One region of the Azoarcus olearius genome, then DNA from elsewhere that is predicted to be linked to it. Evidence: predicted binding sites of a transcription regulator. Region 1 holds the regulator's gene; the other holds the start of a gene.

Region 1 (7,053 bases):
AGCCGCTCCCAGGGCCAACGCGCGGCCGCGCGCGGCTTCGCGCTCGGCGTCGGTGGGCGGCGTGGCGGTCAGCCAGTTGCCGGCCTCGCTCCGCACGCGCCGTTCCAGCGCGTCGATCCAGTCCGGCCGTTCATTCAGGCACGGGATGTAGTGGAACTCGCGCCCTCCGGCACCGAGAAATGCGGCGCGGCATTCCATGGCGATCTCCTCCAGGGTTTCCAGGCAGTCTGCGACGAAACCCGGGCACATCACATCGACGCGGCCGACGCCGTCGCGCGCGAGGGCTTCGAGCGTGGGCTGGGTGTAGGGTTCCAGCCAGCGGGTGCGGCCAAAGCGGGACTGGAAGCTCACGATGACGCGTTCCGGCGCCAGCCCAAGGGACTCGGCCAGCAGGCGGGCGGTGCGGTGGCACTCGCAGTGGTAGGGGTCACCCCTTTCAAGGGTATAGCGCGGCAGCCCGTGAAAGCTCATCAACAGACGGTCGGGCTGGCCGTGCTGCGTCCAGTGCTCGCGGACGCTGGCCGCGAGCGCGCCGATGTAGCCGGGGTCGTCATGAAAGCTGCGCACGAAGCGCAACTCGGGCAGGTTGCGCCAGTGCTGCAGGCAGCGCGCCACTTCATCCATGACGCTGGCGGTGGTGCTCGCGGCGTATTGGGGATACATCGGAACGACGAGGATCCGGGTGCAGCCCGCTGCCCGCAGCGCGCCCAGCTTGTCGGCCACCGCAGGCGCGCCGTAGCGCATCGCCCAGTCCACCCGTACATCGTCGCGGCTGGCGAAGCGCGCCGCGATCAGTTCGGCCTGGCGGCGGGTATGAACCGCCAGCGGCGACCCTTCGTCGGTCCAGATGCTGGCGTACTTGGCGGCGGATTTTCTCGGGCGGGTGTTGAGAATCACCCCATTCAAAAGCGGCAGCCACACCGCGCGCGGGATTTCCACCACCCGCGGGTCGGACAGGAACTGCCGCAGGTAGGGGCGCAGCGCAGCCGCCGTTGGCGCAACCGGGGTGCCAAGGTTGACCAGCAGGATGCCGGTGCGCGCGGTGCTGCCGTGGCGATGCGGGGCTTCGGTCCAGAATCGGGCCATGGGATCTTCCGGGATTGGGTTGTCGGCCCGCGGCGCGGGCAGCGATTCAGTGATTGGACGACAGCGCGTTCGACAGCAGGCGCGCGGTGATGTCGACGATCGGGATGACTCTGTCGTACGCCATGCGCGTGGGGCCGATGACGCCGACCGAGCCGACGACCTCGCCGTCCACTTCATAACTGGAGGTGATGACGCTGCAGCCGTCGAGCGGCGCGAGTCCGGACTCACCGCCGATGAAGATCTGCACGCCCTGGGCGCGGTTGGAGAGGTCCAGCAGCTGCATCAGTCCGGTTTTCTGCTCGAACAGTTTGAAGAGTTCGCGCAGGCGCGACATGTTGGACGACAGGTCTTCGACTTCGAGCAGGTTGGTTTCGCCCGAGATGACGTAGTTGTTGCCGGTTTCGGCCGCCGCTTCGGTGCCGGCTTCGACCGTCGCGGTCATCAGCTCGCTCATGTCGCTGTGGAGCTGCTTCAGCTCGTCCTGGACGCGGGTGCGAATCTCGTCGAAGGACAGCCCGGCGAAATGTTCATTCAGGTGCTGCGCGGCATTGCTCAGTTCGACCGCGGAATACGCCCGCTTGGTGAGTAGGATGCGGTTCTGCACGTCCCCGGCCGCGGTGACGATGATCAGCAGGATGCGCGATTCGGACAGGCGGATGAATTCGATCTGTCGGATCCGCACCGCTTCCTTGCGCGGCGCCACCACGACGCCGGCGAACTGGGTGAGTTGCGACAGCAGGTGCGACGCGGAGCTGATCAGCCGCTGCGGCTGGTCGGGCAGCAACTGCCCCTGCAGTTCTTCCACCCTCACGCGGTCCATCGGATGCACGGTCAGCAGGGCGTCGACGAAGAAACGATAGCCGAGCGCCGTGGGCACGCGCCCCGCGGAGGTGTGCGGGCTGGCGATGAAGCCCATCTCTTCGAGATCGCTCATGACGTTGCGCACCGTCGCCGGGGATAGTTCCAGCCCGGAATAACGGGACAGCGCACGCGACCCGACCGGCTGGCCGTCCGCGATATAGCGTTCGATCAGCGTCTTGAGCAGGATCTGGGAGCGGGCGTCGAGCGGGTTCATGGCAGTAGGCAAGGATAGTGCCTGATTCTAGGGAAGAGCACAGGCTGCTGCCAAGCGTCAGTGCGCGCCAAGCCGATACATGAATGTGGTTTAATCCGCGCCCATGAGTGCGCACTTTCGCAGCGTTGCCCTGATCGGAAAATACCAGAGCGCCGATGTCGCAGAATCCGTGTTCGCGATCGCGAATCACCTGCGGCAGCGGGGGCTCGTTGTGTGGATCGAACAGGGTACGGCAAGTTCCATTGGCGGTGCGGCCGACTTCACGGTCGCCAGCTACGAGGAAATCGGCTTACGCGCCGAGCTGGCGGTGGTGATCGGCGGCGATGGCACGATGCTCAATGCCGCGCGGCGGTTGGCAGAACACCAGGTGCCGCTGGTCGGTGTCAATCTCGGCCGGCTCGGCTTCCTCACCGACGTCGCGCGCAGTGATGCCCTGCAGCGTCTGGAAGAGATCGTGGACGGCCGTTACAGCGAAGAGTCCCGCTTCATGCTCGACGCCGAGGTGCTGCGCAGCGGCGAGCGCGTATTCCAGACCCTCGCGCTGAACGATGTCGTGGTGAATAAGGGCGACCTTGGCCGCATGATCGAGTTCGACCTGTCGATCGACGGCGAATTCGTCTATACGCAGCGCTCGGACGGCATGATCATTTCGACGCCCACCGGCTCTACCGCCTACGCGTTGTCGGCCAACGGTCCCATCCTTCATCCCGGCGTGGGCGGCATCGCGTTGGTGCCGCTGTGTCCGCACGCACTGACCGCGCGCCCGGTCACCTTGCCCGACACCTGCCGCATCGAAATCCGGCTGCTGCCGCCTCACGACGCCAGCATCCACTTCGACGGCCAGGCGCGCTTCGACGCACGCGCGGGCGACTGCGTGCGCCTCGGGCGCTCGCCACTCGCGGTGCGGCTGCTGCATCCCGAGGGTTACAACTACTACGCGATGCTGCGCGAAAAGCTGCACTGGAGCGCTGTTCCCCGCCACAACTGACCGGCCCCTCGCGCCGGGCTTCTGCCGAATCCAACCTATGCTCCGCCGCCTGACCATCCGCGACTTCGTCATCGTCGACCGCCTGGAACTCGAATTCGGCCCGGGTTTCGGCGCCCTCACCGGCGAAACCGGCGCGGGCAAATCCATCCTGCTCGACGCGCTCGGGCTGGCGCTCGGGGCGCGTACCGACAGCGCCGTGGTACGCCGCGGGCGCGACAAGGCCGACATCGCCGCCGAGTTCGATCCCCCGCGCGAACCGGCCGCCCTGGCGGCCTTCAGCGCTTGGCTGGCCGAGCAGGAGCTGGCGGCGGACGACGACACCGTGATCCTGCGTCGTGTCGTCGATGCCGGCGGGCGCAGCCGCGCGTGGATCAACGGCACCCCGGTCACCCTGGCGCAACTGCGCGACGCGGGCGAATGGCTGGCGGACATCCACGGCCAGCACGCCCACCACGCCCTGCTGCGCAGCGACGCCCAACGCGTCCTGCTCGACACCCACGCCGGAGCCACCGCGCTGGCGGCGGAAGTCGCTGCCAGCCATCGGGAATGGCAGCAGGTGGTCGCGCTGCGTCGTTCGGCCGAACAGGATTCCGCTGCCTCCGCGCGCGAGCGCGAGTTGCTGTCGTGGCAGCTGAAGGAGCTTGACGACCTGGCGTTCGACGCCGCGGAGTGGAGCGAACTGAACGCCGAACACGGTCGGCTCGCCCATGCCGCGAGCCTGATGCAGGGCGCGGATGAAACCCTGGCTGCACTGGGCGAGGGCGACTACGCGGTGTGCGCGCTGCTCAGCCAGCTCGAAGCGAGAATCGGGACGCTGACGGAGGTGGATGCGGGCCTCGCCGATGTGCGCGAGCTGCTGTCCTCGGCGGCCATCCAGGCCGACGAGGCGCTGCACGCCTTGCGCCGCTACCGCGAGCGGCTCGACCTCGATCCGCAGCGTCTCGGGCAGGTCGAGCAGCGCATCGGCACTGTCACCGACGTCGCCCGCAAATACCGCGTTGCCCCGGAAGACCTCCCCGCGTTGGCCGACGAGTGGCGCGCGCGCAACGAAACCCTTGCTGCCCAGGCCGATCCGGTACGGCTGGCCGAGGCCGAGGCCGAGGCCCGCCGCGCCTACGATGCCGCGGCGCAGCGCCTCAGCGCGGCGCGTCGTCCCGCCGCGGCCGCGCTGTCGCAGGAGATCACCACCGCCATGCAGACGCTGGCGATGGAAGGAGGGCGCTTCGAAGTCGCGCTGGTGCCGGGCGAGCCCGCGGCGCATGGCCTGGAGCAGGTGGAGTTCCGGGTTGCCGCGAACGCGGGGCAGGAACTGCGCAGCATGGCCAAGGTGGCCTCGGGCGGCGAACTCTCGCGCATCGGCCTCGCCATCCAGGTGATGACGAGCCGCGACTCGGCGACCCCGACGCTGATCTTCGACGAAGTGGACGTGGGCATCGGCGGCCGCGTCGCGGAGATTGTCGGCACCTTGCTGAAGCGCCTGGGCAGCGACCGCCAGGTGTTGTGCGTGACCCACCTGCCTCAGGTGGCCGCCTGCGCCGACTGGCAGTGGCGCATCGCCAAGGCAGAGCGTGACGGCGAAACCCTGAGCGACGTGCGTCCGCTCGACGCGCACGCCCGCATCGAGGAAATCGCGCGCATGCTGGGCGGCGTCAACATCACCGCCACCACGCGGCAGCACGCCGCGGAGATGCTGGGGCTGGGGTAAGGCCTGCGCCGCCGCCGGGCGGCGCTCAGTGCTCGCCGTGGCGGTTGGGGCAGTCCTTGCGCAGGCAGTCGGCGTACAGGTACAGCGCGTGTTCCTTTACGGCAAAGCCGCGCGCTTCGGCGATCGCGTTCTGGCGCTTTTCGATTTCGGGGTCGAAGAACTCTTCGACCTTGCCACATTGCAGGCAGACGAGGTGGTCGTGGTGGCCGCCCTGGTTGAGTTCGAAAACCGCCTTGCCGGATTCGAAGTAATGCCGCTCCAGCAGGCCGGCCTGCTCGAACTGGGTAAGGACGCGATAAACCGTGGCCAGGCCGATGTCCATGCCTTCGCCCATCAGCAGGCGATAGACGTCTTCTGCCGTGAGGTGGCGCTGGTCGGAAGTCTGGAAGAGGTCGAGGATCTTGAGGCGCGGATAGGTCGCCTTGAGGCCGATGCTCTTGAGGTTCTTGGAGTTCTCGGACATGTTCGTCCTGTGGGGAGAGAATGCAGGCGCTGCCGCGGTACGGCCCTATGTTATATTTTTTGCCCTTTACTGAGAACCAGCGCCGCTTTCGGCGGTGCATTACCGCGAAACTCCCCATGCGTTCCTTGCTCATCCCCGCGTTCGTCGCTGCCAGCATGCTGGCCGGCTGCTCCATTGGCACGATCGCGCAGAAGGTCGATCCCTACCGGATCGACATCCGCCAGGGCAACTATGTCGATCAGGCCATGGTGTCCCAGCTGAAACGCGGCATGAGCCGTGAGCAGGTCCGCTTCGTGCTCGGCACGCCGCTGGTGGTCGATATCTTCCGCAGCAACCGCTGGGACTACGTCTACCGCTTCAAGCCGGGCAATGGCGAACCGGAACAGCGCGTGTTCTCGGTGTTCTTCGTCGATGACAAGCTGGACCACGTCGAGGGCGACATCCTCGCCGGCGACCCGCAGGAGGCCGCTGCCAGCCAGCAGGCCAACCGCAGCCGCGTGGTTGAAGTGCCCGCGGAAAGCAAGAAGTGACGTGGGCGGCCCAGGCCGCTCCAATCAGGAACAAGACATGACGACACCTGTACGTGTAGCAATCGCAGGCGCTTCCGGCCGCATGGGCCGCATGCTCATCGAGGCCGCGCTGAAGGACGAGGAGGTCGTGCTGGCCGCCGCGTTCGACCGCGCCGGCTCGCCCTTCATCGGTCGCGATGCCGGCGAATTCGCCGGCGTGGCGAGCGGCGTCGCGATCACCGACGACGTGCACGCCGCGGTGGCCGCCGCCGACTGCGTGATCGACTTCACCCGCCCCGAAGGCACGCTGGCGCACCTTGCCGTCGCGCGCGAGCTGGGCAAGGCGATGGTGATCGGCACCACCGGTTTCGAGGCCGCCGGCAAGGCCGCGATCGCCGACGCCGCGCAGGCCATTCCGGTGGTGTTCGCCCCCAACATGGCGGTCGGCGTCAATGCGGTGTTCCGCCTGCTGGAGGTTGCCGCGCGCATCCTCGACGAAGGTTACGACGTCGAGGTGATCGAAGCGCACCACCGCTTCAAGGTCGATGCACCGTCCGGTACCGCGCTGCGCATGGGCGAAGTGGTGGCGCGCGAACTCGGGCGCGACCTCGAAACCTGCGCCATCTATGGCCGTGAAGGCGTCACCGGCGAACGCAAGGCGGAGACGATCGGGTTCTCCACCATCCGCGGCGGCGACGTCGTCGGCGACCACACGGTGCTGTTCGCCGGCATCGGTGAGCGCATCGAGATCACCCACAAGTCGGGTAGCCGCATGCCGTATGCGCTGGGCTCGATGCGGGCCGCGCGTTTCCTGCGCGGGCGCAGCAACGGCCTGTTCGACATGCAGGACGTACTCGGCCTGCGCTAGGTCGCCACGATGAGCGCCGGGCCCGCGACACCCGAAGGGGATGACCAGCGGACGGCGCCCGCCGCCGACGCCGCGTCGCTGCGGCGTGAACTCCAGATCACCCGTGAGCATCTGCACCTCGCCCTGCTCGGCGAGGGCGGTGGCGTGTGGGCGTGGCAGCTGGATAGCGACGAACTGCAGCTGGACGAGGGCGCGTGGCGCTGGCTGGGTTATCCGCCCGGCAGCGTCGGGCCGCATCCCGCCGACTGGTTGCCGCTGCTGCGCAGCGAAGACGCCGACACCCTGCACGCCCGCCTGGCCGCCCATCTGCGCGGCGAAACGCCGCAGCTGGATTGCGAGTTCGGCCTGCGCGCGGCGGA
Region 2 (7,053 bases), 300 kb from region 1:
GGCGGCGAAGTCGCGGATCATGTCGACCAGGATCTCGCGCCCGCCCGCTTGCAGGTAGATCGGGCCGAGACCGCGGTAGTCCTGATGGATGGGCGACAGTTCGGCGTCGCTCACGTCCTGTCCGCCTTTCAGCCACTCCGCGAACTGCAGCGTCATGTAGCCCTGCACCAGGTCGTAGGGATCGTTGCCGAACTGGCTGGCGCCGCGCCGGCCGATGTCCGTCCAGGGGCTGATGCCGAGTGTCAGCAAGGGTGTGGGCAGGCCCGCGCGGGCGAGATGCGACAGCGTCATCAACGCCAGATGCCCGCCCGCCGAATCCCCGCACAGCACGAGGCGCCGCGGCGCCACGCCGCGCCCCAGCAGGTAGCGATAGGCGGCGAGGCCGTCTTCCAGTTGGGCGGGATGCGGGTGTTCCGGCGTCAGCCGGTAATCCGGCGCGAACACCACAACGCCGAGGCTGTGCGCCAGGATGCGGGCGAAGTGACGGGATACGCCGGCATGGAAGGTGTAACCGCCGCCGTGAAAGTGCAGCAGGGTTGCGTCGCTGTGCCGGACGGCGGGAATGAACCAGTGCCCGCGTGGTTCGCCCGCGCCGCTGGCGCGCACTTCGACATCGGGGTAGGTGTCGAACACCGAATAGAAGCTGTCGAAATACGCCCGGCTCACCGAAATGTCCGCCTTGAGGCGAAACGCGTGGTTGAACTGGGCCCGGATGTAGAGCGTGCCGTACTCGAACAGGAAGGACCACGATTCGACCCGCCGCCGCCCAAGCAGCCGGCGGGTGGCGACCCGCGCGGCAACCGCCCCTGCGGTGGCGAGACTGCGGAGTCGGTGGGACCAGCGGCCCTGGAAGACGATCTTGTTCATGACGGCCTGGGTGAAATCAATCAGGCGTCATGATGCGGTTCGAGTGGACGCGGCGATAGGACGGAGGCGACATCGAAGGCGGCTTCAAACGCCCCGCCTGCTGTGTTTTGAGCGGCCGTTTTTCCCCAACGCCACCAGGTCCCGGTCTATCCGGCACCCTCCGCCGTCCGGTGGGGCGAAGACACAGCGCGCTCTTCAATCAGCGCCGCAATCCGGTCCTGCAGGGCGTCGAGGTCCAGCGGCTTGTGCAGAACGCTGATGCCGTGATCCGCCATGCGGCGAACGACCACCGGATCCGTGTCTCCGGTAATGATCAGCGCGGGCACGTCGTTTCCGAACGCAGATCGCACCGCGCGAATGACACCGACGCCGTCATCTTCTCCGCCCAGCCGATAGTCCGCAAGGATGATTTCCGGCGCAGTGCCGTTGAGCCGGGTCACGACCTCGTACCGCGAGGCTGCGGATATCACCTGATGACCCAGTTCGGTCAGCGCATAAGCCAGCGCCGCGGCCACCTCGGTATTGTCCTCGACGATTGCAATACGCCGCTTCTGGTGAATCGGGGGCGGTTCGACGGGGTGGGCGTCCACCCGCTCGCCCAATGGCAATTCGAGCGCGAAAACCGAACCGCGACCTGGCCGGGAACGGACTTGCAACTGCAGCCCGAGCAATTTCGCCGTCTTTGCCGCAATGGTCAGGCCGATCCCCGAGCCCTTGGTCCTGTTGCGCTCGGCATTTCCCAGTTGCCTGAACTCCTCGAATATCTCGGTCGTCTTGTCCGCGGGAATTCCGATGCCGGTATCCCACACCTCGACCCAGTGCTTTCCGCTTCGCCGCCGGACGCCAATCAGGATGCGGCCGTGCTCCGTGTAGCGCACCGCATTGGCGACCAGATTGGTGACGATGCGTTGAATAAGCACGGGGTCGGTGCGGGCGACCCAAGCGGAACCGGTGTAGCGCAAACCCAGGCCTTTCTCCCGCGCCTCCGGCTCATAAGACAACGCAATGCGCAACAGCACGGCGTCCACCTCGAAATCACAGACGCTCGGCTTGATGACGCCCGCTTCGAGCTTGGAGAGATCAAGCAGATTCGACAGCAATTCACTCAGGTGGGTGACGCAATCCCCGATGCCCGAAGCGAGCGCGCGTTCGGACGCCGGAAGTTTTCTCTCCAGGGTGCCCACATAAAGCGACAAGGCCGACAAGGGCTGCCGCAAATCGTGGCTTGCCGCGGCGAGAAAGCGCGACTTGGCATTATTTGCCCGCTCCGCCTCCTCCATCGCGGCCTTCAGGCCGTTCTCCTGGCGCTTGCGGTCGGTGACGTTTTCGGAGAACAGGATGATGCCGCCAATCGTACCCGCGCCGGTAAACCACGGGCGAACCTCCCAGCGCTCCCAATTGATTTCACCGTTGCGGCGGACGAATTGATCCTCGTCGCAGCGAAGCGTTTCACCTGCCAGGCAACGGCGATGAATTGCTTTCCAGCGTTCGGGCACATCGGGAAACACCTCGTAATGACAACGGCCGATGACGTCCTTGTCGTCGATATGGTAGTCCCGCAGAAAACGGCGGCTGACAGCGAGATAACGCATCTCCCGGTCGAACATCGCGATGCCCGCGGGCACGCTTTCAATGAAGGTGGCCAGCAGGTTTTCGGTTTCCCGCACGGTCTGCCGTGCCCGAACAAAGCCGGTGGTTTCACGCAGACTGAATACGAGGCCGACGACGCGTCCGTCGCTGTCCTTGTCGGCGGCAAGGCTCCAATCCCAGTATGTGGTCCCGCGGTCCTGCTGGTCGGCAAACTCGAAAGGCTTGTCCTTGTAGAAAACCGGATTTCCGCTATCCCTGACCTGCCGGAAGATCGCCTCATTTTCAGCATGCGGGTAAAGCGCGAAATGGTTCTTGCCGACCATATCGCCTGGCGACATCCGGCAAGTGCGCGCGTAAGCCTCATTCACCCAAACGAAATTGAAGCTGGGATCGAGGTACACCAACATCACATCCGTGGTGGCCGCAACACTGGCAAGCAGGGCCCGCCCTTGCTGGAGTTCCGCCTTCAGGAGCGAATCGGTTTGCGAGCTGTTCATCGCCACGGTCTTCCATTCTGGATGACCGATGCTACGCGCCGCTTATGCTCGCTGGCAATCATGCAGATTGGGCGTACCAGGAATGCAACGAAACTGTCGCCGTGCGGCGACGACCTGCGATCGAACCGATCCGTATTGCGCGGGTTTAATGGCGTGATTGACCCGTCGCCCGCTTTTTTTGAAAGGAAATGAAAAACGGCGGCGGTCCTTTCCGACCCGCCGCCGTCCCTTGCAGAGAAATGCTCGACTGGCTTACTTGATCGTCGCGATCTGGTCGAAGATGCCGCCGTCGTCGAAGTGGGCCTTCTGCACCTTGCCCCAGCCGCCGAACACCTCGTCGATCTTGAACAGGTTCAGGTTGCCGAACTGCTTGGCGTACTTGGCCGCCACCTTGGCGTCGGTCGGACGGTAGTAGTTCTTCGCGGCGATTTCCTGGCCTTCGTTCGAATACAGGTAGTTGAGGTATTCGGTAGCGACCTTGCGGGTGCCGCGCTTGTCGACCACCTTGTCGACCACCGCCACCGGCGGTTCGGCCAGGATGGAGATGGACGGGGTGATGATCTCGAACTTGTCCGCGCCGAATTCCTTCAGCGCCAGATAGGCTTCGTTCTCCCACGCGATCAGCACGTCGCCGATGCCGCGTTCCACGAAGGTGACGGTGGAGCCGCGGGCGCCGGAATCCAGCACCTTGACGTTGGCGTAGATGTTCTTGACGAACTCGCGCGCGCGGGCGTCGGTGCCGCCCGGTTGCTTCAGTGCGTAGCCCCACGCGGCCAGGTAGTTCCAGCGCGCGCCGCCGGAGGTCTTGGGGTTCGGGGTCACGACTTCCACACCCGGCTTCACCAGGTCGTTCCAGTCCTTGATGCCCTTGGGGTTGCCCTTGCGCACCAGCAGCACGATGGTGGAGGTGTAGGGCGAGGCATTGAGCGGCAGCTTCTTCTGCCAGCCGGCCGCGACCGCGCCGCCGTTGTCGGTGATGGCGTCGATATCACCGGCCAGCGCCAGCGTCACCACGTCGGCGTCCAGGCCGTCGATGACGGCGCGGGCCTGCTTGCCGGAGCCGCCGTGCGACTGCTTGACGACGACATCTTCGCCGGCCTTGGCCTTCCAGTACTTGGCGAAGGCGGTGTTGTACTCCTGGTAAAGCTCGCGCGTGGGGTCGTAGGAGACGTTGAGCAGCGTGGTTTCGGCCAGCGCGTTGCCGGCCAGGGCGGCGCCGAGCGCCAGGGCGATGAGACTGCGACGGAAGTGATCGATGGTCATGGTGCTTTCCAGTTGTGCTGCGATGAAAGAATGAAAACGGGTGCGGCGAACGCGCTCAATTGACCGCGAAGCAGTACAGCAGCCCGGCGCCGCCGGTCTTGACCAGGTTGTCGTGGCCACAGCCGCGGCTGGCATGGGCGGAGTTCCACGACACGTTGCCGCCGCCGGTGCGGTCGAAATGCCCGACCTGGACGGCGCCGTCCTCGGCGGAACTGGTGTAGTTGCGGCAGGTACGGTCGGCGGCGTCGGCAAAGGCGCGGCCGTCGGGCTGGGAGCCGGTGACGATGTCGTGCTCGTTGGGCGTATCACCCGAGCCCTTCACGAAGTCGCCTTTCTCGGTCAGCGCGGTGCGGCGGCTGAGGTTGTTGCCCAGGCGCGCGGATTCGAGGGAATCGCCGTGCAGGTGAGCGACATCCTTGGCGATCTCCTGGCCCTTGACGTTGTGCCAGGGGCCGCTGCCGATGCGGTCGCGCGCGTTGATCGCCGGCTGGCCGTTGGCGGCCTGGGTGCTGAGGTAGGCGCGCCAGGTCTTGCCGGCGCCGCTGGTGGTGGCGGCCAGTTTCTGGCAGTGCGCATCCGCCCCGGCGAGGCCGCCGAAGTCCGCGCCCTTGCCGGTGCCGACGCTGGTGACGAAGAAGCTCGCCGGCGGCAGCGGCTTGCTGGCATCGGCTGCCTGCTGGGCAAATGCCAGCGGCGACAGCAACAGGCAAAGTGCCGCGATGGTTCTTTCTTTATGCATAGAGGGTCTCGTGTTTAGCGTGCCCGTGACGAGGCGGGAAGCTGACGCGCGGATCGGCACCGCATACCGCCGGACGGCGCGCCGCCAGCCCTTTAGCAGGGGCCGTACCACCCCGGGGGAATCGCCCGCCCGTAACGGGACGGAAGCGCCAAGACATTGAACAAAAGGATTAATTTGCCGACTCCGGCGTTCTTTCCCGGCATTGCGCCGGAGGCCGGGGCGGGCCCGTCTGCTGCCTGCGCAACAGTTCAGCGGGCCGCGCTGCTTGCCCGCCAACAGCGCCTTCGGGCGCCGCGCGCGATATCAAAAACGCATCTACGCAAATCGAAATAATTCGCTACGCCGCGGCCGCCGGCCGCGCCATGATCCGCCCCGTCGTCGTTGGCACTCACCGGCAGAGAGTGCCAACGACGACGAGGGCGCCGCCCTCCCTGTCATCGACATTTCAGGAGACTTCCATGGCTATCCGCCCCCTGCACGACCGCGTCATCGTCAAACGCCTCGAAGCCGAACGCACCACCGCCAGCGGCATCGTCATTCCCGATTCCGCGGGCGAGAAGCCCGACCAGGGCGAGGTCATCGCCGTCGGCCGCGGCAAGATCCTCGACAACGGCGAACTGCGCGCGCCGCAGCTCAAGGCCGGCGATCGCGTGCTGTTCGGCAAGTACGCCGGCCAGGCGGTGAAGATCGACGGCGAAGAAGTGCTCGTCGTGCGCGAAGAAGACATTTTCGGCGTCATCGAATAAGCCGCCGCCCCCGCCGCTTCAACTCATCCAACACACAGCCAACGGAGCAATACATGGCCGCCAAACAAGTGCTTTTCGGTGACGACGCCCGCGCCAAGGTCGTGCAAGGCGTCAACATCCTCGCCAACGCCGTCAAGGTGACCCTCGGCCCCAAGGGCCGCAACGTGGTGCTGGAGCGCTCCTTCGGCGCGCCCACCGTGACCAAGGACGGCGTCTCGGTCGCCAAGGAAATCGAGCTGAAGGACAAGTTCGAGAACATCGGCGCGCAGCTGGTGAAGGAAGTCGCCTCCAAGACCTCCGACAACGCCGGTGACGGCACCACCACCGCCACCGTGCTGGCCCAGGCCATCGTGCGCGAAGGCTTCAAGTTCGTCGCCGCCGGCTTCAACCCGGCCGACCTCAAGCGCGGTATCGACAAGGCGGTGGCCGCCATCGTCGACGAGCTGAAGGCCCTCTCCAAGCCGACCACCACCAGCAAGGAAATCGCCCAGGTCGGCGCCATTTCCGCCAATTCGGACGCCGACATCGGCGACATCATCGCCAAGGCCATCGACAAGGTGGGCAAGGAAGGCGTCATCACCGTCGAGGACGGCAAGTCGCTGAATAACGAACTCGACGTGGTCGAGGGTCTGCAGTTCGACCGCGGCTACCTGTCGCCCTACTTCATCAACAACCCGGACAAGCAGGTCGCCGAACTCGACAACCCCTTCATCCTGCTGTTCGACAAGAAGATCTCCAACATCCGCGAGCTGCTGCCGGTGCTGGAGCAGGTCGCCAAGGCCGGCCGCCCGCTGCTGGTCGTCGCCGAGGATGTCGACGGCGAAGCGCTCGCCACCCTGGTGGTGAACACCATCCGCGGCATCCTCAAGGTGGTGGCGGTGAAGGCGCCGGGCTTCGGCGACCGCCGCAAGGCCATCCTGGAAGACATCGCCATCCTCACCGGCGGCCAGGTGATCGCCGAGGAAGTCGGCCTCAGCCTGGAAAAGGCCACGCTGGCCGACCTCGGCCAGGCCAAGCGCGTCGAGGTGCAAAAGGAGAACACCACGCTGATCGACGGCGCCGGCAGTGTCGAGGCGATCAAGGCGCGCGTGTCCTCCATCGACGCCCTGATCGGCGCCGCCACTTCCGACTACGACCGCGAGAAGCTGCAGGAACGCAAGGCCAAGCTGGCTGGCGGCGTCGCCGTCATCAAGGTGGGCGCGGCCACCGAAGTGGAGCTGAAGGAGAAGAAGGCGCGCGTCGAGGATGCGCTGCATGCCACCCGCGCCGCGGTGGAAGAAGGCATCGTGCCCGGCGGCGGCGTCGCCCTGCTGCGCGCCCGTGCCGCGATCAAGGACCTGAAGGGCGACAA

The links. The regulator HrcA, encoded in region 1, represses chaperone genes, less so after heat shock. The targets are predictions, from matches to a motif close to TNTTAGCACTCNNNGNCNNNGAGTGCTAANA.
Region 2: the regulator HrcA is predicted to act here: its motif matches at 5,336-5,366, upstream of dqs_RS12280 (co-chaperone GroES).

What each region holds. Positions count from the first base shown of each region.
Region 1 covers NZ_CP016210.1:2,959,559-2,966,611, reverse strand. Annotated here, with positions in the region: gene hemH (ferrochelatase) at 1-1,086, opposite strand, end outside; gene hrcA (heat-inducible transcriptional repressor HrcA) at 1,133-2,161, opposite strand; gene dqs_RS13505 (NAD kinase) at 2,265-3,149, shown strand; gene recN (DNA repair protein RecN) at 3,187-4,854, shown strand; gene fur (ferric iron uptake transcriptional regulator) at 4,880-5,317, opposite strand; gene dqs_RS13490 (outer membrane protein assembly factor BamE) at 5,434-5,847, shown strand; gene dapB (4-hydroxy-tetrahydrodipicolinate reductase) at 5,885-6,694, shown strand; gene dqs_RS13480 (response regulator) at 6,704-7,053, shown strand, end outside.
Region 2 covers NZ_CP016210.1:2,662,827-2,669,879, forward strand. Annotated here, with positions in the region: gene dqs_RS12260 (alpha/beta hydrolase) at 1-867, opposite strand, end outside; gene dqs_RS12265 (hybrid sensor histidine kinase/response regulator) at 1,014-2,954, opposite strand; gene dqs_RS12270 (sulfate ABC transporter substrate-binding protein) at 3,207-4,217, opposite strand; gene dqs_RS12275 (hypothetical protein) at 4,273-4,956, opposite strand; gene dqs_RS12280 (co-chaperone GroES) at 5,415-5,702, shown strand; gene groL (chaperonin GroEL) at 5,756-7,053, shown strand, end outside.